Regions from separate parts of the Peribacillus sp. BM1 genome, predicted to be linked through region 3. Evidence: a T-box and tRNA genes for the amino acid it is inferred to sense, from the RefSeq annotation. Region 3 holds a T-box; the other regions hold tRNA genes.
What was found. A T-box is a leader RNA that pairs with one kind of tRNA and senses whether it is charged. The one in region 3 lies ahead of leuS (leucine--tRNA ligase), so its partner is inferred to be a tRNA-Leu.

Region 1: it encodes a tRNA-Leu, which carries the amino acid that the T-box ahead of leuS (leucine--tRNA ligase) is inferred to sense. The anticodon was not compared.
Region 2: it encodes a tRNA-Leu, which carries the amino acid that the T-box ahead of leuS (leucine--tRNA ligase) is inferred to sense. The anticodon was not compared.
Region 4: it encodes a tRNA-Leu, which carries the amino acid that the T-box ahead of leuS (leucine--tRNA ligase) is inferred to sense. The anticodon was not compared.

The regions. Positions count from the first base shown of each region.
Region 1 covers NZ_CM155259.1:355,991-363,661, reverse strand. Annotated here, with positions in the region: rRNA gene AC1MGI_RS01865 (23S ribosomal RNA) at 1-1,748, shown strand, start outside; rRNA gene rrf (5S ribosomal RNA) at 1,820-1,935, shown strand; tRNA gene AC1MGI_RS01855 (tRNA-Glu) at 1,985-2,059, shown strand; tRNA gene AC1MGI_RS01850 (tRNA-Val) at 2,064-2,139, shown strand; tRNA gene AC1MGI_RS01845 (tRNA-Thr) at 2,151-2,226, shown strand; tRNA gene AC1MGI_RS01840 (tRNA-Lys) at 2,244-2,319, shown strand; tRNA gene AC1MGI_RS01835 (tRNA-Leu) at 2,326-2,407, shown strand; tRNA gene AC1MGI_RS01830 (tRNA-Gly) at 2,419-2,490, shown strand; tRNA gene AC1MGI_RS01825 (tRNA-Leu) at 2,506-2,594, shown strand; tRNA gene AC1MGI_RS01820 (tRNA-Arg) at 2,607-2,680, shown strand; tRNA gene AC1MGI_RS01815 (tRNA-Pro) at 2,692-2,768, shown strand; tRNA gene AC1MGI_RS01810 (tRNA-Ala) at 2,785-2,860, shown strand; tRNA gene AC1MGI_RS01805 (tRNA-Met) at 2,893-2,969, shown strand; tRNA gene AC1MGI_RS01800 (tRNA-Ile) at 2,979-3,055, shown strand; tRNA gene AC1MGI_RS01795 (tRNA-Ser) at 3,066-3,158, shown strand; tRNA gene AC1MGI_RS01790 (tRNA-Met) at 3,192-3,265, shown strand; tRNA gene AC1MGI_RS01785 (tRNA-Asp) at 3,269-3,345, shown strand; tRNA gene AC1MGI_RS01780 (tRNA-Phe) at 3,389-3,461, shown strand; tRNA gene AC1MGI_RS01775 (tRNA-Tyr) at 3,477-3,560, shown strand; tRNA gene AC1MGI_RS01770 (tRNA-Gln) at 3,636-3,707, shown strand; tRNA gene AC1MGI_RS01765 (tRNA-Cys) at 3,712-3,782, shown strand; tRNA gene AC1MGI_RS01760 (tRNA-Leu) at 3,790-3,871, shown strand; tRNA gene AC1MGI_RS01755 (tRNA-Gly) at 3,891-3,964, shown strand; tRNA gene AC1MGI_RS01750 (tRNA-Ile) at 3,971-4,047, shown strand; tRNA gene AC1MGI_RS01745 (tRNA-Asn) at 4,066-4,140, shown strand; tRNA gene AC1MGI_RS01740 (tRNA-Ser) at 4,156-4,237, shown strand; gene AC1MGI_RS01735 (TraR/DksA C4-type zinc finger protein) at 4,351-5,007, opposite strand; gene AC1MGI_RS01730 (1,4-dihydroxy-2-naphthoate polyprenyltransferase) at 5,272-6,201, opposite strand; gene AC1MGI_RS01725 (isochorismate synthase) at 6,476-7,671, shown strand, end outside.
Region 2 covers NZ_CM155259.1:2,002,658-2,010,328, reverse strand. Annotated here, with positions in the region: gene AC1MGI_RS09745 (sigma-54 interaction domain-containing protein) at 1-1,481, opposite strand, end outside; gene AC1MGI_RS09740 (3-hydroxyacyl-CoA dehydrogenase NAD-binding domain-containing protein) at 1,562-1,819, opposite strand; gene AC1MGI_RS09735 (3-hydroxybutyrate dehydrogenase) at 2,101-2,877, shown strand; gene AC1MGI_RS09730 (helix-turn-helix domain-containing protein) at 3,059-3,604, opposite strand; gene AC1MGI_RS09725 (D-serine ammonia-lyase) at 3,756-5,117, shown strand; tRNA gene AC1MGI_RS09720 (tRNA-Leu) at 5,421-5,502, opposite strand; tRNA gene AC1MGI_RS09715 (tRNA-Cys) at 5,513-5,586, opposite strand; tRNA gene AC1MGI_RS09710 (tRNA-Gly) at 5,593-5,667, opposite strand; tRNA gene AC1MGI_RS09705 (tRNA-Gln) at 5,671-5,745, opposite strand; tRNA gene AC1MGI_RS09700 (tRNA-His) at 5,789-5,864, opposite strand; tRNA gene AC1MGI_RS09695 (tRNA-Trp) at 5,890-5,963, opposite strand; tRNA gene AC1MGI_RS09690 (tRNA-Tyr) at 5,972-6,055, opposite strand; tRNA gene AC1MGI_RS09685 (tRNA-Phe) at 6,071-6,143, opposite strand; tRNA gene AC1MGI_RS09680 (tRNA-Asp) at 6,189-6,265, opposite strand; tRNA gene AC1MGI_RS09675 (tRNA-Met) at 6,269-6,342, opposite strand; tRNA gene AC1MGI_RS09670 (tRNA-Val) at 6,374-6,449, opposite strand; tRNA gene AC1MGI_RS09665 (tRNA-Glu) at 6,460-6,534, opposite strand; tRNA gene AC1MGI_RS09660 (tRNA-Ser) at 6,548-6,639, opposite strand; tRNA gene AC1MGI_RS09655 (tRNA-Asn) at 6,643-6,717, opposite strand; rRNA gene rrf (5S ribosomal RNA) at 6,744-6,859, opposite strand; rRNA gene AC1MGI_RS09645 (23S ribosomal RNA) at 6,977-7,671, opposite strand, start outside.
Region 3 covers NZ_CM155259.1:245,710-253,380, forward strand. Annotated here, with positions in the region: gene AC1MGI_RS01200 (GyrI-like domain-containing protein) at 9-425, shown strand; gene leuS (leucine--tRNA ligase) at 664-3,078, opposite strand; T-box leader at 3,166-3,398, opposite strand; gene AC1MGI_RS01210 (MDR family MFS transporter) at 3,512-4,711, opposite strand; gene AC1MGI_RS01215 (shikimate kinase) at 5,012-5,566, shown strand; gene AC1MGI_RS01220 (DUF2524 family protein) at 5,657-5,920, opposite strand; gene AC1MGI_RS01225 (MerR family transcriptional regulator) at 6,183-6,920, opposite strand; gene AC1MGI_RS01230 (methyl-accepting chemotaxis protein) at 7,023-7,671, opposite strand, start outside.
Region 4 covers NZ_CM155259.1:1,319,568-1,327,238, reverse strand. Annotated here, with positions in the region: rRNA gene AC1MGI_RS06540 (23S ribosomal RNA) at 50-2,985, opposite strand; rRNA gene AC1MGI_RS06535 (16S ribosomal RNA) at 3,217-4,766, opposite strand; tRNA gene AC1MGI_RS06530 (tRNA-Gly) at 4,857-4,930, opposite strand; tRNA gene AC1MGI_RS06525 (tRNA-Pro) at 4,956-5,032, opposite strand; tRNA gene AC1MGI_RS06520 (tRNA-Arg) at 5,039-5,115, opposite strand; tRNA gene AC1MGI_RS06515 (tRNA-Leu) at 5,142-5,227, opposite strand; tRNA gene AC1MGI_RS06510 (tRNA-Leu) at 5,288-5,369, opposite strand; tRNA gene AC1MGI_RS06505 (tRNA-Lys) at 5,383-5,455, opposite strand; tRNA gene AC1MGI_RS06500 (tRNA-Gln) at 5,490-5,564, opposite strand; tRNA gene AC1MGI_RS06495 (tRNA-Asp) at 5,636-5,711, opposite strand; tRNA gene AC1MGI_RS06490 (tRNA-Glu) at 5,734-5,805, opposite strand; tRNA gene AC1MGI_RS06485 (tRNA-Ser) at 5,823-5,913, opposite strand; tRNA gene AC1MGI_RS06480 (tRNA-Asn) at 5,918-5,992, opposite strand; gene AC1MGI_RS06475 (SprT family protein) at 6,126-6,599, opposite strand; gene cmpA (cortex morphogenetic protein CmpA) at 6,779-6,898, shown strand; gene AC1MGI_RS06465 (Tex family protein) at 6,952-7,671, opposite strand, start outside.

The sequences.
Region 1 (7,671 bases), 110 kb from region 3:
AACGTAACACCGAAGCTGTGGATGGATACCGTATGGTATCCGTGGTAGGAGAGCGTTCTAAGGGCGTTGAAGCTAGACCGGAAGGACTGGTGGAGCGCTTAGAAGTGAGAATGCCGGTATGAGTAGCGAAAGAAGGGTGAGAATCCCTTCCACCGAATGCCTAAGGTTTCCTGAGGAAGGCTCGTCCGCTCAGGGTTAGTCGGGACCTAAGCCGAGGCTGAAAAGCGTAGGCGATGGACAACAGGTTGATATTCCTGTACCACCTATACATCGTTTGAGCGATGGGGGGACGCAGAAGGATAGGGTAAGCGCGCTGTTGGATATGCGCGTCCAAGCAGTTAGGCCGGAAACGAGGAAAATCCCGTTTCCATTAAGGCGGAGCTGTGATGGCGAGGGAAATATAGTACCGAAGTTCCTGATTCCACGCTGCCAAGAAAAGCCTCTAGTGAGATGTAGGGTGCCCGTACCGCAAACCGACACAGGTAGGCGAGGAGAGAATCCTAAGGTGTGCGAGAGAACTCTCGTTAAGGAACTCGGCAAAATGACCCCGTAACTTCGGGAGAAGGGGTGCTTTTTAGGGTGAATAGCCCGGAAAAGCCGCAGTGAATAGGCCCAGGCGACTGTTTAGCAAAAACACAGGTCTCTGCGAAGCCGCAAGGCGAAGTATAGGGGCTGACGCCTGCCCGGTGCTGGAAGGTTAAGAGGAGAGGTTAGCCGCAAGGCGAAGCTTTGAATTGAAGCCCCAGTAAACGGCGGCCGTAACTATAACGGTCCTAAGGTAGCGAAATTCCTTGTCGGGTAAGTTCCGACCCGCACGAAAGGCGTAACGATCTGGGCACTGTCTCAACGAGAGACTCGGTGAAATTATAGTACCTGTGAAGATGCAGGTTACCCGCGACAGGACGGAAAGACCCCGTGGAGCTTTACTGCAGCCTGATATTGAATTTTGGTACAGCTTGTACAGGATAGGTAGGAGCCTGTGAAGCCGGAGCGCTAGCTTCGGTCGAGGCGTCGGTGGGATACTACCCTGGCTGTATTGAAATTCTAACCCGCGCCCCTTATCGGGGCGGGAGACAGTGTCAGGCGGGCAGTTTGACTGGGGCGGTCGCCTCCTAAAATGTAACGGAGGCGCCCAAAGGTTCCCTCAGAATGGTTGGAAATCATTCGTAGAGTGTAAAGGCACAAGGGAGCTTGACTGCGAGACCTACAAGTCGAGCAGGGACGAAAGTCGGGCTTAGTGATCCGGTGGTTCCGCATGGAAGGGCCATCGCTCAACGGATAAAAGCTACCCCGGGGATAACAGGCTTATCTCCCCCAAGAGTCCACATCGACGGGGAGGTTTGGCACCTCGATGTCGGCTCATCGCATCCTGGGGCTGTAGTCGGTCCCAAGGGTTGGGCTGTTCGCCCATTAAAGCGGTACGCGAGCTGGGTTCAGAACGTCGTGAGACAGTTCGGTCCCTATCCGTCGTGGGCGCAGGAAATTTGAGAGGAGCTGTCCTTAGTACGAGAGGACCGGGATGGACGCACCGCTGGTGTACCAGTTGTTCTGCCAAGAGCATCGCTGGGTAGCTACGTGCGGACGGGATAAATGCTGAAAGCATCTAAGCATGAAGCCCCCCTCAAGATGAGATTTCCCATAGCGTAAGCTAGTAAGATCCCTGAAAGATGATCAGGTTGATAGGTCAGAGGTGGAAGCGTGGCGACATGTGGAGCTGACTGATACTAATCGATCGAGGACTTAACCAATATATATTTTAATGATGATTCTAAAGTTTGTTATCTAGTTTTGAAGGAATAAACCTTCTAACTGAATTTAGTCTGGTAATGATGGCGAAGAGGTCACACCCGTTCCCATTCCGAACACGGAAGTTAAGCTCTTCAGCGCCGATGGTAGTTGGGGGTCTCCCCCTGTGAGAGTAGGACGTTGCCAGGCTAAGCCCCTAATTAAATTAGGGGCTATTATTCTTTCTATAACTATATGCGGCCCCTTGGTCAAGCGGTTAAGACACCGCCCTTTCACGGCGGTAACACGGGTTCGAATCCCGTAGGGGTCACCATATTGGAGGATTAGCTCAGCTGGGAGAGCATCTGCCTTACAAGCAGAGGGTCGGCGGTTCGATCCCGTCATCCTCCACCATTACCTATAGTGCCGGTGTAGCTCAACTGGTAGAGCAACTGACTTGTAATCAGTAGGTTGGGGGTTCAAGTCCTCTTGCCGGCACCAGGTTTTTTTTTGTTTTCGAGCCATTAGCTCAGTTGGTAGAGCATCTGACTTTTAATCAGAGGGTCGCAGGTTCGAATCCTGCATGGCTCACCATTTATCGCGGGTGTGGCGGAATTGGCAGACGCACCAGACTTAGGATCTGGCGCCGCGAGGCGTGGGGGTTCAAGTCCCTTCACCCGCATTAATTATTACGCGGAAGTAGTTCAGTGGTAGAATACAACCTTGCCAAGGTTGGGGTCGCGGGTTCGAATCCCGTCTTCCGCTCTACTTTTCGTAAGTGCCGGGGTGGCGGAACTGGCAGACGCACAGGACTTAAAATCCTGCGGTAGGTGACTACCGTACCGGTTCGATTCCGGTCCTCGGCACCATAATATTTATACGCGCCCGTAGCTCAATTGGATAGAGCATCTGACTACGAATCAGAAGGTTGTAGGTTCGACTCCCGCCGGGCGCATTGTTTCTATACGGGAAGTAGCTCAGCTTGGTAGAGCACTTGGTTTGGGACCAAGGGGTCGCAGGTTCGAATCCTGTCTTCCCGACCATTTCAATTTTAATTATGGGGCCTTAGCTCAGCTGGGAGAGCGCCTGCCTTGCACGCAGGAGGTCAGCGGTTCGATCCCGCTAGGCTCCACCATTATTATGATTATTGTATACGCTTATTTATTTGGCGGCGTAGCTCAGCTGGCTAGAGCGTACGGTTCATACCCGTGAGGTCGGGGGTTCGATCCCCTCTGCCGCTACCAAATCATGAAGGATCTTTAGCTCAGCTGGTTAGAGCAGACGGCTCATAACCGTCTGGTCGTAGGTTCGAGTCCTACAAGATCCACCACTATTTATTCGGAGGTATACCCAAGCCCGGCTGAAGGGATCGGTCTTGAAAACCGACAGGGGAGTCAAATCCCGCGGGGGTTCGAATCCCTCTACCTCCTCCATTTTTTAAAAAAAGATCACACAATTCATATCGTCGCGGGGTGGAGCAGTTCGGTAGCTCGTCGGGCTCATAACCCGAAGGTCGCAGGTTCAAATCCTGTCCCCGCAATCTGGTCCGGTAGTTCAGTTGGTTAGAATGCCTGCCTGTCACGCAGGAGGTCGCGGGTTCGAGTCCCGTCCGGACCGCCATTTTTATTCTAGTAGGGTCACCTACTGTTGATATACATTGTGTGGCTCAGTAGCTCAGTCGGTAGAGCAAAGGACTGAAAATCCTTGTGTCGGCGGTTCGATTCCGTCCTGAGCCATCATTAGCTTAATACGGAGGGGTAGCGAAGTGGCTAAACGCGGCGGACTGTAAATCCGCTCCTTCGGGTTCGGCAGTTCGAATCTGCCCCCCTCCACCATTGTGTAGTTTAAAGATAGAATAGAGGTCTTCGGAACTTCCGAAGAAGGTTGTGAACCCATTTATTTTATATTATTGGGCTATAGCCAAGCGGTAAGGCAACGGATTTTGATTCCGTCATGCGAAGGTTCGAACCCTTCTAGCCCAGTCATGGCAGCATAGCCAAGTGGTAAGGCAGAGGTCTGCAAAACCTTCACCCCCGGTTCAAATCCGGGTGCTGCCTTAATCATGCCGGTGTGGCGGAATTGGCAGACGCGCACGACTCAAAATCGTGTTCCGTAAGGAGTGCCGGTTCGACCCCGGCCACCGGTATCGAAGCGAGACATATTTTGCGGGTGTAGTTTAGTGGTAAAACCTCAGCCTTCCAAGCTGATGATGAGAGTTCGATTCTCTTCACCCGCTCCAAAGAATGGGCCTATAGCTCAGCTGGTTAGAGCGCACGCCTGATAAGCGTGAGGTCGATGGTTCGAGTCCATTTAGGCCCACCATAATCCTATATTTTTTGTTCCGCAGTAGCTCAGTGGTAGAGCATTCGGCTGTTAACCGAACGGTCGTAGGTTCGAGTCCTACCTGCGGAGCCATTTTTTTTATATGGGGAAGTACTCAAGAGGCTGAAGAGGCGCCCCTGCTAAGGGTGTAGGTCGGGTAACCGGCGCGAGGGTTCAAATCCCTCCTTTAGAAAAGGTGCATACATCTACGTATGCATCTTTTTTATTTGACTTTTTTAGAATGGTCTACTACCTCATTACTCATTTACATAATAAATGGGGAGTCCTTTATCCATCTAGCGTTTATTGCTTTTTATTAGGATAAACATTTCTATTCTTTCCTTGTACATCATTTCCGATATATGCTTCATATTCTTCTGTAAAGCCTTCTGTTTCGTCTTCATTATTATAAAGAGTATCATAACTCTCATGGTCGCCACTGTAGTCGGAAGGTGTCTCCGAAGTTCCAAAACGAGCAACCTCAGCAAAGCTATCTTCTTTGTCAGTAATTTCACTTCCAAGGCGTCGATTTTCGAAATGGTTTCCTAAAGATGGGATAAGTACATCTTCTTCTACAGGTCGTGCTGGAATAGTGTTTTGTGTTTGAGCGTGTTCAAAACAATGTAGTGTGGCTGGAACTGCTTCGAGTCGCTCCATAGAAATGGTATTACCACAAACTTTACAATGACCATATTTACCTTCATTTATAGCTTCAAGGGCTGCGTTAATTTTCTCAATTTCGGATTTAGCGTGATCATTCAACGCCATAATTCTCTCTTTATCAAAAAGCTCAGTACCCATATCGGCTGGGTGGTTATCATAAGAAGATAATTCATCTACGGATTCTTTTTGACTCACTTTCACTAAGGTTTCTTCATCACTTTGAATTTGTTCTTGGAGTTGTTCTTTTTCTAAAAGTAATTTTTCTTTTAAAATTTGAATTTGTTTAGTAGTAGCCATTTTATTTCACTCCTTAGGAGATTTTTTTATCGTATATGTACATTACCCGAATAGGTGTTGGTAGAAACGTTGAGGGAGTATGAAAAAAGAGGAGGTTGATAAAGACTTCTTTAACCTTTTGATAGTAACAACGAAAAAAAGGATGTCCCAAAAGCAAAGGGTCAGACCCCGCAAAAACTAAATGCAGTATAGAATAAGTGTAAGAAACACTACATACTGATTTAGAGTGCGAGGTCAGACCCTTTTGTGACATCCACTTTTTCATTAAACAAAATAACTAATCAATAATCCTATAGATAGAAGTAATCCGAAAATGGTGTTTGTTTGGGCAGTTGCTTTCATGGCGGGCATCATTTCAATCGGAATGGTTTTGCCAACAAAGCCTTTTGTTGCTTTTGCAGCCTTAGGGATGCTTAATAGAGTTAGCAGAATCCATGGTGTTACAACTCCTAATGCAACAATTACAATAATCCATAGGTAGGCAATAGCAAACATGGCAACCATGAAGCGTATTCCTTTTTCACGTCCTAGTAAAATTGGCAGCGTGCGTCGACCGTTTGCTTTGTCACCATCATGGTCACGTAGGTTATTAGACATATTAATTAAGCCGACTAGAATAAGGCTAGGTACTGATACGATTGCAACTGTGCTTGAAACATGACCAGTTTGGATGAAATAAGCAATGAGTATAATGACGTAGCCCATGAAAAATCCTGAAAAAAGTTCACCAAATGGTGTAGATGAAATAGGAATGGGCCCGCCTGTATACAAGTAACCGATAAGCATGCAGATTAAACCAACTGCAGCAAGCCACCATGAGGACACAGCACAGATATACACGCCAAGTAAAAGAGCGATTGCATAAAAGCTGAGTGCCAAATTCATGATCAACTTCGGCGTCATTCCATGGCGAACGATTCCACCACCAATGCCAACTGATTCAGCGGTATCTAGACCGCGTTTAAAGTCATAGTATTCATTAAATAAATTAGTAGCTGCTTGAATTAATAGGCTGGCAATTAGCATTGCTGCAAAGAGGATCCAGTTTACTTCCTCTGCTATTAAAGCGAGCAAGGTACCAATGAGTACAGGGACAAACGCCGCTGTCAACGTATGTGGGCGAATCAGTTCCCACCAAATCTTCCAGCTGCGTTTTTCTTGTTGGGGTGAAACGGAATTAGATTGTATAGACATTTCTCTTCTCCTCTTAAGTTAGCTTGCATTTGTAATTACGAATCAAATATTGGTACAGAATAAGTGTAGGAAAACAAATTAAGTGTGTCAATGTCTATTTGTGATTTTCTTAACAATAACGTTTGTTTGTTTTTAAAAGAGAATATATTAATAGGAAAAAAGTTGTCATAAAACGATGAATAAAGACCGCAATAATTGACATTGAGCCGAAATGAGGTGTATCTTTAAATAGGTTTGTATGCTTTTAAAATGTTGACATTAAGGGGGATTTTTTTTGGCTATCTCACATGAAACTGAATGGTTTTATGGACTTGGGCAAGCTGTGCAAAAAGCGAAACAGCAAAAGCAAAAAGTCTTGTTCAGTGTAGTAAGGAAAATCGATGATTTAGACCCCCTTTCATTTTATCAAGCTGGAAGAGAACGGTATGCAGGAGAACGCTTTTACTGGCAGGATCCTGAAAAAGAACTGACCATTGCTGGTTTAGGTATAGTGGAAAAAATCCAAGTGAAGGCGGATGCTTTAAGAGTGAGAAGGATTGAAGCGAACTGGACTGATCTTCAGAAAAATGCCGTTAAAGCAGGTGTTACTGGAGTAGTGGGTACAGGTCCGTTAGTGTTTGGTGGATATTCTTTTGATTATAATAAAACGGATTCCCTGCTTTGGGATCAATTTGGTGATAGTTTGTTTTATATTCCTGCCTTCATGCTATCCATTGTGAAGGGACAAGCATATTTAACGACCAATATTGTTTGCACATCGGAAGATCAAGCAAATCTCTTCATAGATCTGATAAATGAACGGGAAAATGAGATTAGAAATCGTTTGACGAATGTGGCTGTAGGCGTAAATGAGTATTTGGAACAAATCGAGGATAATCCTGAGGGTTGGAAGAGAATTGTTGCAAAAGCCGTTTCACATATGAAGCATTCGGAATTGGACAAAGTTGTTCTAGCAAGAGAATTACGGATTGTGTTTAAGAAACGAATTGAAACAGTTGCTGTTCTTCGGCGGCTTCAAAAGGAACAAGCAGGAAGCTTTATTTTTTGTTTAGAATCGGCAGGGGATTGTTTTATTGGTGCAACCCCTGAGCGTCTCGTAAAAAAACACGGAAATGAATTATTCTCTGCCTGTCTTGCTGGCTCAATTGCTCGTGGGAAAGATGCAAAAAAGGATAGGAAGTTGGAACATGAGCTACTACATGATCAAAAAAACCTCCTTGAACATCAATATGTCGTTTCCATGATTAAGGATGCACTAAGTTTGGTTTGTAAAAAGCTTGAAGTACCTAAAGATCCGACAGTTATGAAAAATAGGCATATTCAGCATTTGTATACACCAGTTAGCGGAGAATGCGATGCGGATGTGTCTATTTTCGACGTAATAAGCAAGCTTCACCCAACACCTGCAATGGGGGGACTTCCGACAGAACAGGCCGTTGCATGGATCCGTGAGAACGAAGAACTGGAGCG
Region 2 (7,671 bases), 1.8 Mb from region 3:
AGATGTTCTTTCCCGATGACTGTTCCTTCATCTACGAAATTCAAGGCGCGTTCAATAATATTCTCTAACTCTCGAATATTACCAGGCCACGAATGCAAAGTAAGTAAACGCAAAGCATGCTCGCAAATTCCTTTTACCTGTTTTTTCATAATCTGTTGGTATTTATCGATAAAATGATTGACTAAAATTTCTATATCCGGTTGCCGTTCTTTCAACGATGGAATCGTAATTTCCATAACTTTTAAGCGATAATACAAATCAAGTCGAAATTCACCCTTCGCTACCATTTCTTCTAAATTACGATTCGTTGCAGCAATCACGCGCACGTCAATCGGGATACTACCAGCGGAACCTACACGTTCAATCTCTTTTTCTTGTAAAACACGTAGTAATTTCACCTGCATATGCATCGGCAGTTCACCTATTTCATCAAGAAAAATAGTACCGCCGTCTGCCGCTTCAAACTTCCCTGCTTTTCCACCTTTCTTTGCACCTGTAAAAGAACCTTCTTCATAGCCAAAAAGCTCTGATTCTAATAGCTCTGCTGGAATCGCAGCACAGTTTACCTTAACAAATACCCCCATAGCACGACGACTAGCATTATGAATGGAATGGGCAAACAACTCCTTACCTGTTCCGCTTTCACCCAATAATAATACATTTGAATCACTTTTAGCTGCCTTTCTCGCTTGGTTAATTACCTCATTAAAAGCCTCGCTTTCCCCGATTAAATGATCGAACGTATAAGAAGCCTTGTTTCTTTCACGGAAATCGCCTTTGTACTTTTTCAGCTCAACCTCAAGCAATTTAATCCGTTTAGATATAGCAGTAACCTGCCCAACATTTTTGAATAATACCTTACCGACAGCTCCCATCACTTTCCCGTTTTTCAGAATCGGCGATCGAGTCACGATCATATATCCTTCATTTATTTTTTGAAGCTCCGCTAGCTCTTGTTTCCCCGTTTTTGCGACAATATGCATACGAGTGTTTTCAATTACCTCTGTCACATGCTTACCAATCGAGCTTTCCTGATCCACACCAAGAAAATCCGCATAAGCCTGGCTCAGCATTTGAACGTACCCTTTTGGACAAACCATGACCAAACCGTCATAAGCAAATTCGATCATATCTTTAAATAGTAGCTCTTCATGATTATCTATATTAAGAAAATCATTTTTATTATTTGAAAATAAAAGAAGATAAAGCTGATATTCTTCTTTTAAGATCATAATCACTTCTTTTCGGACAATACCTTGGTTCCCATTTAACTGAATGGGTGTATTTACTCTAGGCTTAAGCTTTTTTTCGGTAATGATCGAAAGTTTGACATCTAGTTGATTTTCGGAAAAAAACTCTACTATCAGTGAATTACACATGAAGATATCACTTTCATTTTTTGTAACAAAAACGCCAAACGGTAATTTGTCCACGATCGCTTTTAAGATTTCAAATTGAATAGATTGATCATTAATGGTCATACCCATTCTCCTTATTTTCTCTTTGTTTCACTCATTATAACATAGGAAAAGGAAGGAAATACCACTAGATTCAGAGTCTCTCAGCAATCAATAAAGTCCCTTGCCCCCCAAAAATCACAAGTATACGTAATAGTAAATTGGGCGTGTTGCTTCTCCTGTTTAGTCAACACACCTTCTTCGACTAGTAATGCAAGATTATCAGAAATTATTCCTTTTGCTTTAGACAAGCATTCTACTTTAATATCATTTATGACGACAGAATACCCACTGACCACAAAAGATTGTGCAATTCTGCTCCCCTTCACACCAGAACCTATGAGTACAATCTGTTTTATCATTTCAACTTCTTCTTTCTAGTACAATATGTAGCTATAAGTAATACATGCAAAAATCATGCCAAAAATGAGAATTGAAAAAACTTCAATAATTTTCTTTAAAAATTCCGATAATTGTGATAGACTTTTCATCAAAACCCAACCCTAACATTCTAATTTTGAAAGACCTTCCCCTTCCCTTTTATTAAACAGACTAACTTCCCTTATTTTAAAATTTCCTAAGTACACATGCCAATGACCTATTTCTGCAAGTAACCATTACATTTTTATTGGAGGAATGTAAAATGGTTAATCAAAAAGTCGCCATCATCACTGGATCAGCAAGAGGAATCGGTTTCGAAATTGGTAAGTCTTTTGCAGAAAACGGTGCAAAAGTTGTATTGTCCGATCTTAATCAACAAACGGTCGAAGAATCTGCTCAAAAACTTAAGGGTAATGGTTTAGAAGTGATTGGCCTTAAAGCAGATGTGGCTAAAGAAGAAGACATTATCCAATTAATCGAACAAACAAAAAATAAATACGGTCGTGTCGATATTTTTATCAATAATGCTGGGCTCCAACATGTTTCTCCCATCGAGGAATTCCCAACTGAAACATTCGAACTCATGATCAAAATCATGTTAACGGCCCCATTTATCGCCATCAAACATGTATTGCCAATTATGAAGGCACAAGGATTTGGCAGAATTATCAATATTGCTTCCATTAACGGCCTAATTGGTTTTGCCAACAAAGCCGCCTATAACAGCGCTAAACACGGAGTCATTGGGTTAACCAAAGTCGCCGCTCTAGAAAGCGCTTCTTCAGGTATCACTGTAAATGCCCTTTGCCCCGGTTACGTAGATACACCACTTGTCCGTGGACAGCTGCAAGACCTGGCAAAAACAAGGCAAGTACCGTTAGAAAGCGTTTTGGAAGAAGTCATTTATCCACTGGTGCCTCAAAACCGTTTACTCGATGTCAGTGAAATTGCCGATTACGCTATCTTCCTCGCAAGCGAGAAAGCACGCGGCATTACCGGGCAGGCTGTTGTACTTGATGGTGGGTATACCGCACAATAAACAACCAGTGTGGATTTTTGATAAATAATGGTTAAATTTATCATACACTCTTTAATCGCGAGGGACTTGAAACATCTAATTACATTGAACATTAGTTCTGAAAATAAAAGCCTTTGGCTAACGCCAACCTAAATTCATCCCCTTCACAGGCTTGAGGAAGGGGAATTCTTTCGGTTGGTTGTTAAAACGCAGGTGGGGTAACTGAAAATAATACAATTGCCTTTTCACTAAAATTATTTTCCCATTTATGTTTCAAATTTGCTGGTATTTTCACGCTATCACCAGCTTCTAATAGATATTCTTCTTCACCCAAATACACCTTAATTTTTCCTTCCAAAATAAATGCTACTTCTTCTCCTTTATGTTCTAGAAGATTTTCGGATGAAGAAGTATTCGAAGGAACGTTCATAATCGCTGTTGTTAAATTCCCCGTAAAATTCGGCGACAATAACTCATAAGACAAATTATCAATGATCATTTTCTTACGTTTACTGGACCTAACGATTAAATCCTCCGTAATTGTCTCTTCAAGTAAAAAACTAAAAGTTGGAACATTTAGGGTTTTAGCTAAGACCTTTAAGGTTTGAATAGAAGGATTTGCCAATCCACGTTCAATTTGGCTTAGCATTGAAGGTGTAATATCAGCTAATTTTGCTAACTCTCTACTGCTCAATCCTTTAGCTTTTCTATATTTTTCAACTTTCTTACCAATATCTATATTTTCCATAATCGATACTCCTTTATAAGATGTTAAATTTAATTTAAATAAAGTTAATATTAATTAACATATAGTTAAGTGTGTGTTAAACTGTATTTAAGTTTATTTAATTATAATTTATAAAACACCTTACTACAAGATAATTAGGAGGACCAAATAAATGAAAGAGATTGAAAGCCAGGAATTACAAACATGGAAAGACCAATATCCTTTACTAAATAAGCTCATTTCGATGGATGAAGTATTTTGGATAAATCCAAATGTCGAAAAATTTCAAACGGGAATTAAAAAATCCCCCCTTACTCTAGAAGATGTAAGAGATGCAGAGGAAAGGTTGAAACGTTTTGCCCCATATATCGCCAAGGTTTTCCCTGAAACAAAAGCATCGAATGGTATCATAGAATCTCCTTTAGTAAGAATTCCTTCGATGAAACAATCCTTAGAACAGGAGTATCAACAACCTATATTAGGCGAATTATTACTAAAATGTGATAGTCACCTTCCTATATCAGGATCTATTAAAGCAAGAGGCGGGATTTATGAAATTCTCAAACATGCAGAAGAACTAGCTTTTCAACATCAATTGTTAACGATTCAAAATGATTATTCAATTTTAGATAGTGATAGGTTTCGAACTTTCTTCTCACAATATTCAATCGCAGTAGGCTCGACTGGAAATTTAGGACTTAGTATTGGCATCATCAGTGCAAAGTTAGGTTTTAATGTTTCTGTTCATATGTCAGCTGATGCAAAACAGTGGAAAAAAGACTTGCTTAGAAGCAAAAATGTCAAAGTTATTGAATATGAAGCTGATTATAGTAAAGCTGTAGAAGAAGGTCGAATCCAAGCAGATAGTGATCCAACATGTTATTTTGTGGATGATGAAAATTCTCACGACCTATTTTTAGGATATGCAGTGGCTGCATCTCGATTGAAGAAACAATTAGAAGAGCTAGAGATAACAATTGATGAAAATCATCCTTTGTTTGTTTACCTTCCATGTGGAGTAGGTGGCGGCCCTGGTGGCGTAGCTTTTGGATTGAAATTATTGTATCAAGACCATGTTCACTGTTTCTTTGCAGAACCTACCCACTCACCATGTATGTTACTCGGTTTAATGACTGGACTTCATGATAAAGTTTCTGTACAAGATGTTGGTATCGATAATGTAACAGACGCGGATGGACTTGCTGTAGGAAAGCCATCTGGGTTTGTCGGTAAAACTATGGAGCCTTTTTTAAGTGGTAATTATACGGTTAGTGATGAACAGTTGTATAAGTTGCTAAAAGAACTAGTCGATACAGAGGGGATCCACTTAGAACCTTCTGCACTAGCAGGCATGATAGGACCAAGTAAATTATGTAAAGAGGGCATCGATTATTTACAGAAGCATAGTTTAACAGAAAAGATGAGTAAGGGTACACATATTATTTGGGGGACTGGTGGAAGCATGGTTCCTGAAGAAACGATGACGCAATATTATCAAAAAGGGTTGAAATTAGCGTTAGATAAACAGAAGTAATGTAACACGGGGTAGTTTAACCCTGTGTTTTTATATTTAAAATTTCTTTTCTTATTAAACTAACCTCCCTATAGTATAAGTTCCCACACACAAACTATGCTAAACTTTAATTTAGATATTAAAATTTCTTTGAGCGTATTGTTCCACAATCTGGTCCGTTTGCGTAATAAGAAAAAATCCTACATTATCAAAGGCTTCCTGTATTAAGACACTATTTTTGCTATTTATGAAGAATCGAAAAAGAGCTCCCACAAAGTGTGAGAACTCTTTTTCGATTGCATTTTCTTTCACTCGACCATTTGATACCGGTGGCCGGGGTCGAACCGGCACTCCTTACGGAACACGATTTTGAGTCGTGCGCGTCTGCCTATTCCGCCACACCGGCAAAAACTTTATGGAGGCGGCAACCGGAATTGAACCGGTGATAAAGGTTTTGCAGACCTCTGCCTTACCGCTTGGCTATGCCGCCATCTTTTGGAGCGGAAGACGGGATTCGAACCCGCGACCCCAACCTTGGCAAGGTTGTATTCTACCACTGAACTACTTCCGCATATGGCTGGGCTAGAAGGATTCGAACCTTCGCATGACGGAATCAAAATCCGTTGCCTTACCGCTTGGCTATAGCCCATTGTTACATATATATTCAAAAATTAATTCATTATGTTTAAAAATGGGGCGACTGATGGGAATCGAACCCACGAATGCCTGAACCACAATCAGGTGCGTTAACCACTTCGCCACAACCGCCATGATGTAAGATGAATTTGTAAGTTGGCAGGGGTAGTAGGAATTGAACCCACACCGAAGGTTTTGGAGACCTTTGTTCTACCTTTAAACTATACCCCTATAATTAATGGTGGAGGGGGGCAGATTCGAACTGCCGAACCCGAAGGAGCGGATTTACAGTCCGCCGCGTTTAGCCACTTCGCTACCCCTCCATATTAAGTTACTGATGGCTCAGGACGGAATCGAACCGCCGACACAAGGATTTTCAGTCCTTTGCTCTACCGACTGAGCTACTGAGCCAGTTAATTTATATGAACAACAAGCTTGTTTAACTAGTAAATAAAATGGCGGTCCGGACGGGACTCGAACCCGCGACCTCCTGCGTGACAGGCAGGCATTCTAACCAACTGAACTACCGGACCAGATTGCGGGGACAGGATTTGAACCTGCGACCTTCGGGTTATGAGCCCGACGAGCTACCGAACTGCTCCACCCCGCGATAATAGAAATGATGAAATTTGATTAAATAATGGTGGAGGATGACGGGATCGAACCGCCGACCCTCTGCTTGTAAGGCAGATGCTCTCCCAGCTGAGCTAATCCTCCGTTATGTATATGGTGACCCCTACGGGATTCGAACCCGTGTTACCGCCGTGAAAGGGCGGTGTCTTAACCGCTTGACCAAGGGGCCACGTTATTTAGAATGGCGGAGAGCAAGGGATTTGAACCCTTGAGACAGGGTTACCCGTCTACACGATTTCCAATCGTGCTCCTTCGGCCACTCGGACAGCTCTCCATATGGCTCCGCAGGTAGGACTCGAACCTACGACCGTTCGGTTAACAGCCGAATGCTCTACCACTGAGCTACTGCGGAATAATACAATGTGGTTTTAAAAAACTGCCTGGCAACGTCCTACTCTCACAGGGGGAAACCCCCAACTACCATCGGCGCAAAAGAACTTAACTTCCGTGTTCGGAATGGGAACGGGTGTGACCTCTTTGCCATCATTACCAGACATTTTTTTCTGAAAGACATTTATTATTATATCATACTTTTAAATAAAGTCAATAATATTTTTTCATTCTTTCAAAACTAGATAATAAGAAGGTTTTTTGCTTTTTTCAAGAACAATAAGGTTAAGTCCTCGATCGATTAGTATCAGTCAGCTCCACATGTCGCCACGCTTCCACCTCTGACCTATCAACCTGATCATCTTTCAGGGATCTTACTAGCTTACGCTATGGGAAATCTCATCTTGAGGGGGGCTTCATGCTTAGATGCTTTCAGCATTTATCCCGTCCGCACGTAGCTACCCAGCGATGCTCTTGGCAGAACAACTGGTACACCAGCGGTGCGTCCATCCCGGTCCTCTCGTACTAAGGACAGCTCCTCTCAAATTTCCTGCGCCCACGACGGATAGGGACCGAACTGTCTCACGACGTTCTGAACCCAGCTCGCGTACCGCTTTAATGGGCGAACAGCCCAACCCTTGGGACCGACTACAGCCCCAGGATGCGATGAGCCGACATCGAGGTGCCAAACCTCCCCGTCGATGTGGACTCTTGGGGGAGATAAGCCTGTTATCCCCGGGGTAGCTTTTATCCGTTGAGCGATGGCCCTTCCATGCGGAACCACCGGATCACTAAGCCCGACTTTCGTCCCTGCTCGACTTGTAGGTCTCGCAGTCAAGCTCCCTTGTGCCTTTACACTCTACGAATGATTTCCAACCATTCTGAGGGAACCTTTGGGCGCCTCCGTTACATTTTAGGAGGCGACCGCCCCAGTCAAACTGCCCGCCTGACACTGTCTCCCGCCCCGATAAGGGGC
Region 3 (7,671 bases):
GGTTTGATATGAAAACAAGAATTGAAACGATTGAAGAGTTTTCTGTAACAGGCTATAAGTATGTCGGTTCTACGGCTGAAATCCCACAAATATGGGACAAGTTGAATGCGACATTAGCGACCGAGAACATTTCTGTTGAAACGTTTTATGGTGTCTGCGTAGATTTTGATAGTCAAGGGAAACTCCACTATCTTGCAGGCATTCAAGATTTAGCAGAAGGTTCTGAGAGGGAAAAAGTGAAAATAGAGGCGGGACGCTATATTGTTGCTACAGTGGAGGGTGGCATTCCACAAATCAAACCCACATTCCAAGCCTTGCATGAGAGATCAGATGTCCAATTTAGATTTTTGCCAAACTTTGAGAAGTATATTTATCCACCCGGAGCCACAGAGGATGTGATTGAAGTTTGGATGCCGATTGAATAGTCTTGTCAATTTTAAGAAACGAGAAAACAACTATCATCTTATATCCTAAACGAAAGCTATCAGACGATAGCCTTCATACTGTTTAAGATATTTCACTCTTTTAAGAAATTAAGGACATTATTAAAAAGTATTTCGTACATATATGACGGAATGCTTTTCTCTTTTCAAGCGTTCACGAAACAAAAAAACTGACTCACTAAGACTAAATACAGTCTTTAAAGTGAGTCAGTTTTTTTACTTAATTTGCAACGATATTAACTAGTTTACCTGGTACTGCAATGACTTTACGAACGGTTTTGCCGTCGATTTGTTCTTTAATTGCGTCGTCGCCCATAGCGATTTCTTCCAGTTTTTCTTTCGTTGTATCTGTTGGCACCATTAGTTTTGCTTTTACTTTGCCGTTAATTTGGATCACGATTTCGACTTCATTGTCGATCATTTTTGCTTCGTCATAAGCAGGCCACGTTTCGTATGTGACTGTTTCTACAGCCCCGAGTCTTGCCCAAAGTTCTTCTGCGATATGTGGTGCTACCGGTGATAACATTTTCACGAAGCCTTCAATATACGGTCTCGGAAGTGTGTCCGCTTTGTATGCATCATTGATGAAGACCATTAATTGTGAAATAGCTGTGTTGAATTTCAAAGTCTCGTAGTTTTCTGTAACTTTCTTCACCGTTTGATGATACACTTTCTCAAGCTTGCCGCTGTCATCTGTATCGACAATTTTGTTGGTGATTGTGTCGTCATCATTAACAAGCAAACGCCAAACACGGTCAAGGAAACGGCGGGCGCCATCAAGTCCATTTTCAGACCAAGCAATCGATGATTCCAAAGGTCCCATAAACATTTCATATAGACGTAGAGTATCGGCACCATGGCTATCCACGATATCATCTGGGTTTACTACGTTTCCTTTTGATTTACTCATTTTTTCATTATTCTCGCCAAGAATCATTCCTTGGTTGAAAAGGTTTTGGAATGGTTCAGATGTTGGAACAACGCCAATGTCATACAAGAATTTATGCCAGAATCGAGCATACAATAAGTGAAGGACCGCATGCTCAGCTCCACCGATATACATATCGACTGGCATCCATTCTTTTAACTTTTCCGGATCAGCAATCGCTTCTGTATTGTTCGGATCGATATAACGTAGGAAGTACCAGCTGCTACCTGCCCATTGTGGCATTGTGTTTGTCTCACGACGCCCTTTTCTGCCATTTTCATCTATTACATTCACCCAATCATGGATGTTAGCAAGTGGCGATTCACCTGTACCGGATGGCTTAATGTCTGTCGTTTTCGGTAAAAGAACAGGAAGCTCAGATTCTTTAACTGCTTCTGTTGTACCATCTTCCCAATGGATGATCGGAATCGGTTCTCCCCAGTAACGTTGACGGCTGAATAACCAGTCGCGAAGACGGAATGTTACTTTCTTCGTACCGATTTCTTTTTCCTCCAACCACTTAATCATTGTAGAAATACCGTCTTCTTTATTCAAGCCGTCTAGGAATTCAGAATTCACATGCAGACCATCGCCAGTGTACGCTTCTTCCGTCACGTCTCCGCCCGCTACCACTGCTTTAATTGGCAAGTCGAATTTAACTGCGAATTCATAGTCACGCTCATCATGAGCCGGCACTGCCATAATAGCACCTGTTCCATAGCTCATTAATACATAATCTGCAATCCAGATTGGCATTTCTTCACCATTAACTGGGTTAATGGCATAAGCACCTGTAAAGGCACCTGTTTTGTCTTTTGCTAACTCAGTACGTTCAAGATCGGTTTTATTTTTCACTTCTGAGATATATTGTTCAACTGCAGCTTTTTGCTCAGGCGTTGTAATTTTTTCAACAAACGGATGCTCCGGTGATAACACCGCATAGGTCGCACCGAAAAGTGTATCCGGACGAGTCGTGAAGACTGTAAACGTATCATCATGACCTTCAATATTGAATGTCACTTCAGCACCTTCAGAACGGCCGATCCAGTTACGTTGCATATCTTTAATATTTTCTGGCCAATCGACTGTTTCAAGATCATCAAGTAAACGGTCAGCATAGGCAGTGATTTTTAACACCCATTGCCTCATCGGACGGCGCTCAACTGGATGTCCTCCACGTTCACTTAATCCGTCAATGACTTCTTCATTCGCCAATACCGTGCCAAGCGCTGGACACCAGTTCACCGCTACTTCATCAATGTACGCCAAGCCTTTTTCAAAAAGCTTCGTGAAAATCCATTGTGTCCATTTATAATAGTCTGGATCTGTTGTATCAATTTCACGATCCCAATCATAAGAAAAACCTAATGCTTTAATTTGGCGACGGAATGTATTGATGTTATGCTGCGTGAATTCTGCTGGGTCATTTCCTGTATCAAGTGCATACTGCTCTGCTGGAAGTCCAAAAGCATCCCAACCGATTGGATGAAGCACATTATAACCTTGCATCCGTTTCATCCGCGCCAAAATATCGCTCGCTGTATAGCCTTCTGGGTGACCAACGTGAAGTCCTGCCCCAGATGGATACGGGAACATATCAAGCGAGTAAAATTTCCGTTTACCGGATTCTTCACCCGTTTTAAACGTTTTATTTTCTTCCCAAAACTGTTGCCATTTCTTCTCAATCGACCTATGTTTATAACTCATCTTAGTTTCCTCCTCAATTTTAAGAAAAACCGTCATCGGTCTTTAATTTCATAATAAAAATCCATAAAAAAACCCCTCATCCCTATAAAAAGGGACGAGAGGATTATGTATATAATCAACCCGCGGTACCACCCAAATTGACGACTTTAATAACCATCGCCCCGCTCAAAGATCCGTAACGTGGATGAACGTCAGGAATTACTAATCCTTCATGCCTGAAACTCAAAAGGCGAGTTCGCGATCACTCCTGGTTGACTTGCACCATCCGTCAACTCTCTACACAGGTTCTAATCGGTACTACTCCTTATCACTGTCTATATTAGAATATTTAGTTATATAGTCATTCTAGTGAATTTTCACAGGAAAAGCAAGGGCTCTTTCCTATTCTGATCATGTTTTTCTTTATATATGCACGACAATTGGAAAGAGTTCCTTATTTTACCGGATAGGCAATACTTTTACCTATGTTTACTCTCTTTTGCATTTTATCGAAAATGAAGACAGTTCCGATGCCTAATACAACAAAAATTGTTAATACAGCGAACATCATATTCATTCCTCTTGTATCAACTAGAAATCCTCCTAGTAGCGGTCCAATCATTCGCCCACCTGTAGCCGTACTATTGACGATTCCTTGATAAAGACCCACTTTCCCTTTTGTCGCAATCTCTCCTGCCACAGCTGGGACCGCGGGCCAAACGAACATTTCACCAATCGTTAAGATCACCATAGCCGTCATAAATCCAGCAAAGCTACTTGACGTCGCGGCCACTGCAAACGAGAGAATGAAAATGACCATACCGACGATTAGCTGGATTTTCAAAGTTTTCGCAAACCATTTAATAACAAGTGCCAATAGTGGTTGAGCCAGAACGATAAACGCACCATTGACTGTCCATAGCAAGCTATACTGCTTAAGTGAAATCCCTATTTCCTGTGTATATGCAGCGATTGTTGACATCCATTGAACATAGCCAATCCAACACAAGAAATAACCAATACATAAAACAAGTAATGGAATGAGCATTTTATTAGAACGTGTAGTCGATTGTTTTTCCTGAAGGATGGACGCTTGTGCCGCTGCATCCCCTTGAATCCCTCTAAATCCAACCAAAGCAACAAAGAAAAATAAGACGTACATCACTGTATTGGCAAGAAACACATATTCAAACGAATAAGAAGCAATCACACCGCCAAGAGCTGAGCCTACTGCAACACCTAAGTTTTGGGCAACGTAGACCGCATTATACGATTTTCTGCCGCCTTCCTTCCAAACAGTACCAGCCATTGCGAAAATAGCCGGAAACACGATACCTGTCCCAAATCCTGAAATCGTTAAAAAGATCACGTATGGCAGAAATTCATGATTCCACGCCATCCCAACTGAAGACAATAGCGTAATAATCACGCCAAGACTAGCAGTCCGGTATCCGCCAAGTTTATCAAACAAGCCACCACCACATAGATTGCCGACAACACTTGCAAGGGCATTCGCAAGCAACACAAGCCCTGCCATCGATAGCGTTTTTCCTAAATGGTCATGAAGATAGATTGTATTTAAAGGCCATAAAAACGAAGAAGCAGTCACATTCAGAGTCATGCCGATAATTAAAACCCATAAAGCACGCGGCATCATTATGCACCTGATTTCTATATATATTTCAACAACTATCCTAGTTTAGAGGTTTTCTTCGGGAGGCGCAATACTTTTTTAGGTGGGAGGATATTTACAAAATTGGCCGTTAATTCAGCTAAGTTTGCTCCTTCGTTCTTCAATATATAGGAAATCACTTACCTCCTAACAACACATTAAAATTATTCAACATTCCAAAAATACAGTGTTATCCATTAAACAAATCCTTTACAATAGTGACATGTAGTTTTTGTCGAACAATGAACTAAAAAAAGGAATAGTTGAAATGAGGCCAGCGGAATGAATTATAACGATAGTAGACTTAGAGAAAAAAGCATTGTGTTGATTGGATTTATGGGTGTCGGTAAAACAACGATTGGTGAAATGGTCGCCAAGAAATTGTATCGAGATTTTGTTGATATCGATCAAGAAATTGAAAAAGAATACAATATGGCAACTTCTGAAATTTTCAAAAATATTGGCGAAAAGGCATTTCGTGAAAAGGAGAAAAGTGTAATCAGCGCATTCAGTAAACAAAGGCTGAAAATCATCTCTGTAGGTGGAGGGGCTTTTTTACAAGAAGAGATACGAAAAGTTTGTTTAGAACATTGCATTGTCATTTATCTAGACCTCTCTTGGGAGTCGTGGAAGGAAAGAATCAGCCTGATCATCGATAGCCGTCCGGTATTACAAGGGCGTTCGATTGAAGAAATTGAAGAGCTTTTCAATTCTAGAAAACCGATTTATTCGCTTCATAATTCGAAGGTAGAAACGGATAATCTTGAAGCTTCCGAGGTTGCCGATTATATTGTCGACTCATTAAAATTAGCTTGGGATCTTCATGAACCACGCTAAAAGCTGACTAAAGAGGGAGTGTCTCATAGGGTCTGACCCCTTTCTTTTGAGCCACCCCTCTTTAGTTTAGAGTCAACCTTGTCTCATATTTTAGTGATTCAACACAATCATATTGTGCTGCATTTGTTGAATTTGATTTCTCATGAGCTTCAATTGCTCTCTTTGCTGAAGGTTTCCACTAGCAACAAGAGTTTCAATCTCATTAGCCGCAGTCTGTAGTAAACCTTGAGCTTCTATATACGACTCATTATTATAATGCTCTTGCTTTGCACCTTGTGTGTACTCGTCAGAAGCAATGCGAAGAACCTCCTCACATTGCTGCAGGCAATTTTCTACCGATTGTCTCGTCGCCATTTTTTTCCCCCTACACAACCAATTTGATGACTTTCACCATCCTTTATATTTTGGACCTTCTCACCAATGATTATCATCGGTAAGAAAAGGAATTTACACAATGAATAAATGGATAAGGAATATCAAATAATTTCTTTTAGGAGCAGATTAAAAGTGGATGTCGCATAGTGGGGGTGTTCCATAACGAAGGGTCTGACCTCGCACTATATACTGTGTAATAGAGTGCGAGGTCAGACCCTTTTAGGACATCCCATTCAGTTTATTATTGATTCGTATCTGCATAAACAGCCATGGCATCACGCATGAATGCGGCTAAGCCTGCGCCAAATTGGTCGATATTTTTTGTGAACCGCTCATCATCAACATACATCTGGCCAAGTCCTTTGAAAGCTTCAAGCGAGTAGTTGCCCATTTTGTTTAGAAAATCATACCATCTTTTAATGGTTGCTTGTGACTCTGGTGATGCTGGTGATTCATGTCTAAGTGCAGCCAGATTGCGATAGATTTCGTTCATTTTTTCCCCCATCGCTGCTTGTTCATCTTTTGACATTTCCCCTACTTTCGCCTTGGATTGATCAATGGCTTCATCGCCCCAACGTTCACGCGCTTCTTGTTCATACGGATTTTGACTAAAATCAAAGCCTTCGAACTTTTCTTGATTAGACATTTGAATTTCTCCTTTTGTATAAGAAATCGTTTTATCAATCGTCCTGATCATCACATCCAGCCGATTTCGCTTCTCGAGCAACAGTTTCCGATGCATGAAAAGTGCCTCTTCTTGATTAAACGTGGGACTTTTGATAATTTCTTTAATTTTCTTTAAAGGGAGGTCGAGCTCTTTGAAAAACAAAATTTGCTGCAGTGTTTCTAGATTATCATTGGAATACAATCGATACCCCGATTCTGTTATCGCATTTGGGGATAATAATCCGATTTCATCATAATGATGGAGTGTGCGCACACTAATTCCAACTAAATCAGCTACCTCTTTTACTTTCATCATTTGTTTTCCCTCCCTCTGATTTTGACTATAAGGTATTACGTAGCGTTAGAGTCAACAGATTTTAAACAGAATGATTAACAAACTAGATGAAACGTGAGATTATACTTTAAATCTCGAGGTCAGCTCCTGGAGTTCTTCGGATAAAGAGGATAAAGATAATGCAGCAACTAAGATTTCCTCCATCGCCGCTAACTGCTCTTCTGTCGCTTGTGCAATTTCATCTGTATGGCCTGCGGATTCCTTTGTTGCATTAGAAATTTCTTCGATCGAACGTGAAACAATCCCAAAGCCAGAACTTAACTGTTGTGAAGCCGATGCAATTTCTTGAATTTGCGAAGACACTTGATCAATGAAGTCAATGATCTCTTTAAATTGGCTTTTAGCTTCAGTGGATAATTCCAAGCCCGATAAAACATTTTCTTTGACGATCTTTATATTAGTAACCGTTTCGCTAGTTTCCTGCTGAATACTTTGAACAACCTCATTAATTTGATTCGCTGAGTCATTGGATTGTTCAGCTAGCTTTCGTACCTCCTGTGCAACCACTGCAAATCCTTTACCAGACTCACCTGCCCTTGCAGCTTCAATAGCAGCATTTAACGCAAGCAAGTTCGTTTGATTGGCAATGTCATTAATGATCGAGGTGAAATTGTTAATTTCCAGAGCACGATTTGCAAGTGAGTGAACGCCTTCATCTGCTAAATCAACAGATACATGAATATTTTCCATTTGTTCACCTACCTGCTGT
Region 4 (7,671 bases), 1.1 Mb from region 3:
CCTTCAAAACTAGATAATAAGAAGGGTTTTTGCTTTTTTCAAGAACAATAAGGTTAAGTCCTCGATCGATTAGTATCAGTCAGCTCCACATGTCGCCACGCTTCCACCTCTGACCTATCAACCTGATCATCTTTCAGGGATCTTACTAGCTTACGCTATGGGAAATCTCATCTTGAGGGGGGCTTCATGCTTAGATGCTTTCAGCATTTATCCCGTCCGCACGTAGCTACCCAGCGATGCTCTTGGCAGAACAACTGGTACACCAGCGGTGCGTCCATCCCGGTCCTCTCGTACTAAGGACAGCTCCTCTCAAATTTCCTGCGCCCACGACGGATAGGGACCGAACTGTCTCACGACGTTCTGAACCCAGCTCGCGTACCGCTTTAATGGGCGAACAGCCCAACCCTTGGGACCGACTACAGCCCCAGGATGCGATGAGCCGACATCGAGGTGCCAAACCTCCCCGTCGATGTGGACTCTTGGGGGAGATAAGCCTGTTATCCCCGGGGTAGCTTTTATCCGTTGAGCGATGGCCCTTCCATGCGGAACCACCGGATCACTAAGCCCGACTTTCGTCCCTGCTCGACTTGTAGGTCTCGCAGTCAAGCTCCCTTGTGCCTTTACACTCTACGAATGATTTCCAACCATTCTGAGGGAACCTTTGGGCGCCTCCGTTACATTTTAGGAGGCGACCGCCCCAGTCAAACTGCCCGCCTGACACTGTCTCCCGCCCCGATAAGGGGCGCGGGTTAGAATTTCAATACAGCCAGGGTAGTATCCCACCGACGCCTCGACCGAAGCTAGCGCTCCGGCTTCACAGGCTCCTACCTATCCTGTACAAGCTGTACCAAAATTCAATATCAGGCTGCAGTAAAGCTCCACGGGGTCTTTCCGTCCTGTCGCGGGTAACCTGCATCTTCACAGGTACTATAATTTCACCGAGTCTCTCGTTGAGACAGTGCCCAGATCGTTACGCCTTTCGTGCGGGTCGGAACTTACCCGACAAGGAATTTCGCTACCTTAGGACCGTTATAGTTACGGCCGCCGTTTACTGGGGCTTCAATTCAAAGCTTCGCCTTGCGGCTAACCTCTCCTCTTAACCTTCCAGCACCGGGCAGGCGTCAGCCCCTATACTTCGCCTTGCGGCTTCGCAGAGACCTGTGTTTTTGCTAAACAGTCGCCTGGGCCTATTCACTGCGGCTTTTCCGGGCTATTCACCCTAAAAAGCACCCCTTCTCCCGAAGTTACGGGGTCATTTTGCCGAGTTCCTTAACGAGAGTTCTCTCGCACACCTTAGGATTCTCTCCTCGCCTACCTGTGTCGGTTTGCGGTACGGGCACCCTACATCTCACTAGAGGCTTTTCTTGGCAGCGTGGAATCAGGAACTTCGGTACTATATTTCCCTCGCCATCACAGCTCCGCCTTAATGGAAACGGGATTTTCCTCGTTTCCGGCCTAACTGCTTGGACGCGCATATCCAACAGCGCGCTTACCCTATCCTTCTGCGTCCCCCCATCGCTCAAACGATGTATAGGTGGTACAGGAATATCAACCTGTTGTCCATCGCCTACGCTTTTCAGCCTCGGCTTAGGTCCCGACTAACCCTGAGCGGACGAGCCTTCCTCAGGAAACCTTAGGCATTCGGTGGAAGGGATTCTCACCCTTCTTTCGCTACTCATACCGGCATTCTCACTTCTAAGCGCTCCACCAGTCCTTCCGGTCTAGCTTCAACGCCCTTAGAACGCTCTCCTACCACGGATACCATACGGTATCCATCCACAGCTTCGGTGTTACGTTTAGCCCCGGTACATTTTCGGCGCAGAGTCACTCGACCAGTGAGCTATTACGCACTCTTTAAATGATGGCTGCTTCTGAGCCAACATCCTGGTTGTCTAAGCAACTCCACATCCTTTTCCACTTAACGTAAACTTGGGGACCTTAGCTGGTGGTCTGGGCTGTTTCCCTCTTGACTACGGATCTTATCACTCGCAGTCTGACTCCCGAGAATAAGTATTTGGCATTCGGAGTTTGACTGAATTCGGTAACCCGTTGGGGGCCCCTAGTCCAATCAGTGCTCTACCTCCAATACTCTCATCTCGAGGCTAGCCCTAAAGCTATTTCGGAGAGAACCAGCTATCTCCAGGTTCGATTGGAATTTCTCCGCTACCCACACCTCATCCCCGCACTTTTCAACGTACGTGGGTTCGGGCCTCCATTCAGTGTTACCTGAACTTCACCCTGGACATGGGTAGATCACCTGGTTTCGGGTCTACGACCTCATACTCATGCGCCCTATTCAGACTCGCTTTCGCTGCGGCTCCGTCTTATCAACTTAACCTTGCATGAAATCGTAACTCGCCGGTTCATTCTACAAAAGGCACGCTATCACCCATTAACGGGCTCTAACTACTTGTAGGCACACGGTTTCAGGATCTATTTCACTCCCCTTCCGGGGTGCTTTTCACCTTTCCCTCACGGTACTGGTTCACTATCGGTCACTAGGTAGTATTTAGCCTTGGGAGATGGTCCTCCCTGCTTCCGACGGGATTTCTCGTGTCCCGCCGTACTCAGGATCCACTCAGGAGGGAACGAAGTTTCAGCTACAGGGTTTTTACCTTCTTTGACGGATCTTTCCAGATCACTTCACTTACCCCGTTCCTTTGTAACTCCATGTTGAGTGTCCTACAACCCCAAGAGGCAAGCCTCTTGGTTTGGGCTATCTTCCGTTTCGCTCGCCGCTACTCAGGAAATCGCGTTTGCTTTCTCTTCCTCCGGGTACTTAGATGTTTCAGTTCCCCGGGTCTGCCTTCAGTACCCTATGTATTCAGGTAAAGATACTGTTCCATTACGAACAGTGGGTTTCCCCATTCGGAAATCTCCGGATCAAAGCTTACTTACAGCTCCCCGAAGCATATCGGTGTTAGTCCCGTCCTTCATCGGCTCCTAGTGCCAAGGCATCCACCGTGCGCCCTTTCTAACTTAACCATATGGTGGCTGATAAACGAAAAGTTTACCAAACAACCTAGTTGTTAAAAGGTCTTACTTGATGTCTTGAAAAATTAATGCAAAAATTTGCCTTCTATCTATTATCTAGTTTTCAAAGAACGATTCGGCAACGAATAAGCAAAAGACTAATCTGTTGCTTTCATGTACCACGAATGAATGAATTACTCATTCAAAACTGAACAAAACAAAAGCGCTCGTTATATTCCTTAGAAAGGAGGTGATCCAGCCGCACCTTCCGATACGGCTACCTTGTTACGACTTCACCCCAATCATCTGTCCCACCTTAGGCGGCTGGCTCCTTGCGGTTACCTCACCGACTTCGGGTGTTACAAACTCTCGTGGTGTGACGGGCGGTGTGTACAAGGCCCGGGAACGTATTCACCGTGGCATGCTGATCCACGATTACTAGCGATTCCGGCTTCATGTAGGCGAGTTGCAGCCTACAATCCGAACTGAGAATGGCTTTATGAGATTCGCTTACCCTCGCGGGTTTGCAGCTCTTTGTACCATCCATTGTAGCACGTGTGTAGCCCAGGTCATAAGGGGCATGATGATTTGACGTCATCCCCACCTTCCTCCGGTTTGTCACCGGCAGTCACCTTAGAGTGCCCAACTGAATGCTGGCAACTAAGATCAAGGGTTGCGCTCGTTGCGGGACTTAACCCAACATCTCACGACACGAGCTGACGACAACCATGCACCACCTGTCACTTTTGTCCCCGAAGGGAAGTTCCTATCTCTAGGAAGGGCAAAAGGATGTCAAGACCTGGTAAGGTTCTTCGCGTTGCTTCGAATTAAACCACATGCTCCACCGCTTGTGCGGGCCCCCGTCAATTCCTTTGAGTTTCAGCCTTGCGGCCGTACTCCCCAGGCGGAGTGCTTAATGCGTTAGCTGCAGCACTAAAGGGCGGAAACCCTCTAACACTTAGCACTCATCGTTTACGGCGTGGACTACCAGGGTATCTAATCCTGTTCGCTCCCCACGCTTTCGCGCCTCAGTGTCAGTTACAGACCAGAAAGTCGCCTTCGCCACTGGTGTTCCTCCAAATCTCTACGCATTTCACCGCTACACTTGGAATTCCACTTTCCTCTTCTGCACTCAAGTTCCCCAGTTTCCAATGACCCTCCACGGTTGAGCCGTGGGCTTTCACATCAGACTTAAAGAACCACCTGCGCGCGCTTTACGCCCAATAATTCCGGACAACGCTTGCCACCTACGTATTACCGCGGCTGCTGGCACGTAGTTAGCCGTGGCTTTCTGGTTAGGTACCGTCAAGGTACCAGCAGTTACTCTGGTACTTGTTCTTCCCTAACAACAGAACTTTACGACCCGAAGGCCTTCTTCGTTCACGCGGCGTTGCTCCGTCAGACTTTCGTCCATTGCGGAAGATTCCCTACTGCTGCCTCCCGTAGGAGTCTGGGCCGTGTCTCAGTCCCAGTGTGGCCGATCACCCTCTCAGGTCGGCTACGCATCGTGGCCTTGGTGAGCCATTACCTCACCAACTAGCTAATGCGCCGCGGGCCCATCTGTAAGTGACAGCCGAAACCGTCTTTCCATCTCTTCTCATGCGAGAAAAGAAATTATCCGGTATTAGCTCCGGTTTCCCGAAGTTATCCCAGTCTTACAGGTAGGTTGCCCACGTGTTACTCACCCGTCCGCCGCTAAATCAAGGGAGCGAGCTCCCTATCATTCGCTCGACTTGCATGTATTAGGCACGCCGCCAGCGTTCGTCCTGAGCCAGGATCAAACTCTCCAAAAAGTGTTTGACTTGCTCATTGTTGTTATAGTGTGTACTCACTTCAATTAAAACGTTGGCGCTTTGTTTTGTTCAGTTTTCAAAGAGCAATATTGGAGCGGGTGAAGAGAATCGAACTCTCATCATCAGCTTGGAAGGCTGAGGTTTTACCACTAAACTACACCCGCATATTACTAAAAGTAAAAAAATGAATGGTCGGGAAGACAGGATTCGAACCTGCGACCCCTTGGTCCCAAACCAAGTGCTCTACCAAGCTGAGCTACTTCCCGTCTATATGGCGCGCCCGAAAGGAGTCGAACCCATAACCTTCTGATCCGTAGTCAGACGCTCTATCCAATTGAGCTACGGGCGCATAAATACTATCTGAATTACATTCTTTGGTGCGGCCGAGAGGACTTGAACCTCCACAGGGTTTCCCCCACTAGGCCCTCAACCTAGCGCGTCTGCCATTCCGCCACGACCGCAAAAGCGACATTGATTATCTTATCACATTCAACATTTTGTGTCAATAAGATTTTCAAAAGTGCGGGTGAAGGGACTTGAACCCCCACGCCTCACGGCGCCAGATCCTAAGTCTGGTGCGTCTGCCAATTCCGCCACACCCGCATAAGATAAATAGTGAGCCATGCAGGATTCGAACCTGCGACCCTCTGATTAAAAGTCAGATGCTCTACCAACTGAGCTAATGGCTCATCGTTCAACATTACTTATGTCAAAATATGAAAATGGCTGGGCTAGAAGGATTCGAACCTTCGCATGACGGAATCAAAATCCGTTGCCTTACCACTTGGCTATAGCCCATCAATTTATGAATAACAAGTTATTATTGCATTGCAGTTGTTAATGCTTGCGCAATACTTTTTTTAAAAAAATGGCGGTCCCGACGGGAATCGAACCCGCGATCTCCTGCGTGACAGGCAGGCATGTTAACCGCTACACCACGGGACCAGTATGAAAATAAATAAAGCGATGACCCCTACGGGATTCGAACCCGTGTTACCGCCGTGAAAGGGCGGTGTCTTAACCGCTTGACCAAGGGGCCTTCGTAATAATAGTAGCTGGCGGAGAAGGAGGGATTTGAACCCTCGCGCCGGTCACCCGACCTACACCCTTAGCAGGGGCGCCTCTTCAGCCTCTTGAGTACTTCCCCAAATTGGCTCCGCAGGTAGGACTCGAACCTACGACCGTTCGGTTAACAGCCGAATGCTCTACCACTGAGCTACTGCGGAATAATATAAAAATTTGGTGTCTTATAGTAGAACTCAAAGACTATAATGTCGTGATAACTTTGCGTTATCTTTTGTCGACTCTTTAGATTATAAGGACGTTTCAAACTAAAGTCAAGCATCTTTTTAACTTTTTTTAAACCTCATTACTATCAATAAGAAACAGCTTCCCTTTACACGTTCCACACACATACTTTGATGTATTTATCCTTCTTTTCCTACTATACAATTGACCACATAACTTACAAGCATATTGATATATTTTTTGATTTTGTTTTCTCTTATTCTTGTCCGTTGATAATGGCGTGCAAAATCTAGGTGCCCCCACCTGTTTGAGAAGCATTTTAAAATCTTTATCTTTATGTTGATACCCTCTCCCCTCCAGATGAAGATGATAATGGCAAAGCTCATGTTTAATAATGCCTATAAGCTCCTCTACGCCTCTCTCATCATAGTATTTCTTGTTGATTTCTATATCATGCGAGCGCAACAAATATCTGCCACCTGTTGTTCTAAGACGAGGATTGAAAGATGCTTGATGTCTAAAGCTCCTCGCAAAATCCTTAAGTGAAATTTCTTCTACAAGTTCTTGAAGTTGCTGGTTTTCCACTCTTCCCCTCCTCTCTAACTGGGCCAGATCCATCTTTTCATTTATCATAAACGAAGAATATTCTTTCTTAAAGCTTATTATTGATTTTATCCACCATTTTTTAGGCTTGCCACGGGCACGAGACATCCTCTCTATTCATATATATAGTAAAAACGTCGAATTAACTGGGGGCTTATTCCATGCCTATATGGCTTCAAAATCAAATTCGTAGGGCATTCCACGAAAAGAATCACGTTCAAGTGAAGATGCTGAATCAATGTTGGTTTTATTATTGGAATAACGAGAGTGTTCATTATTAACGGAAAAATCCTAACTAAAAAACACCTCCGATAAGGAAGTGTTTTTTTACATTTTAGAGTTGGTCTTTCGGTTCAAGCATAGTTAATGCCACCCTTTGCTTATTCATATCGATTGAATCCACCCAAACTGTTACTACATCTCCAACAGCCACAATATCGAGTGGGTGCTTTACGAATTTATTGCTCAGTTTTGATATATGCACAAGTCCATCTTGTTTGACACCGACATCAACAAAGGCACCAAAGTCGACAACGTTACGAACAGTTCCTTGAAGCTCCATTCCTTTTTGTAAGTCTTCTAACTTTAGGACATCTTGTTTAAGTAAAGGTTTTGCCAAATCGTCACGGAGGTCACGTCCAGGTTTTCTTAAATCATCCATAATGTCCTTTAACGTAATTTCCCCAATCTCTAAGCTCTTCGCCAATTCCTTTATATCTTCACGATTAGATAGTACTTCATGAAGAACTTCACTGCCAATGTCTCGAGAAGTAAATCCTAATTTTTTCAAGAGTTTATTGACCGCTCCATAGTTCTCAGGATGAATGGACGTCTGGTCTAATGGTTCTTCACCGTCTACTACTCTTAAGAAACCGATGCATTGCTCGTAGGTTTTAGCCCCGAGGCGCGGAATCCCTTTTAAGCTTTTTCTACTTGTAAACTTCCCTTCTTCTTCCCGCCTCTTCACGATGTTTTGTGCAACAGACTTGGAGAGACCAGCTACATATTGAAGGAGAGACGGAGAGGCTGTATTGACGTTCACACCTACTTGGTT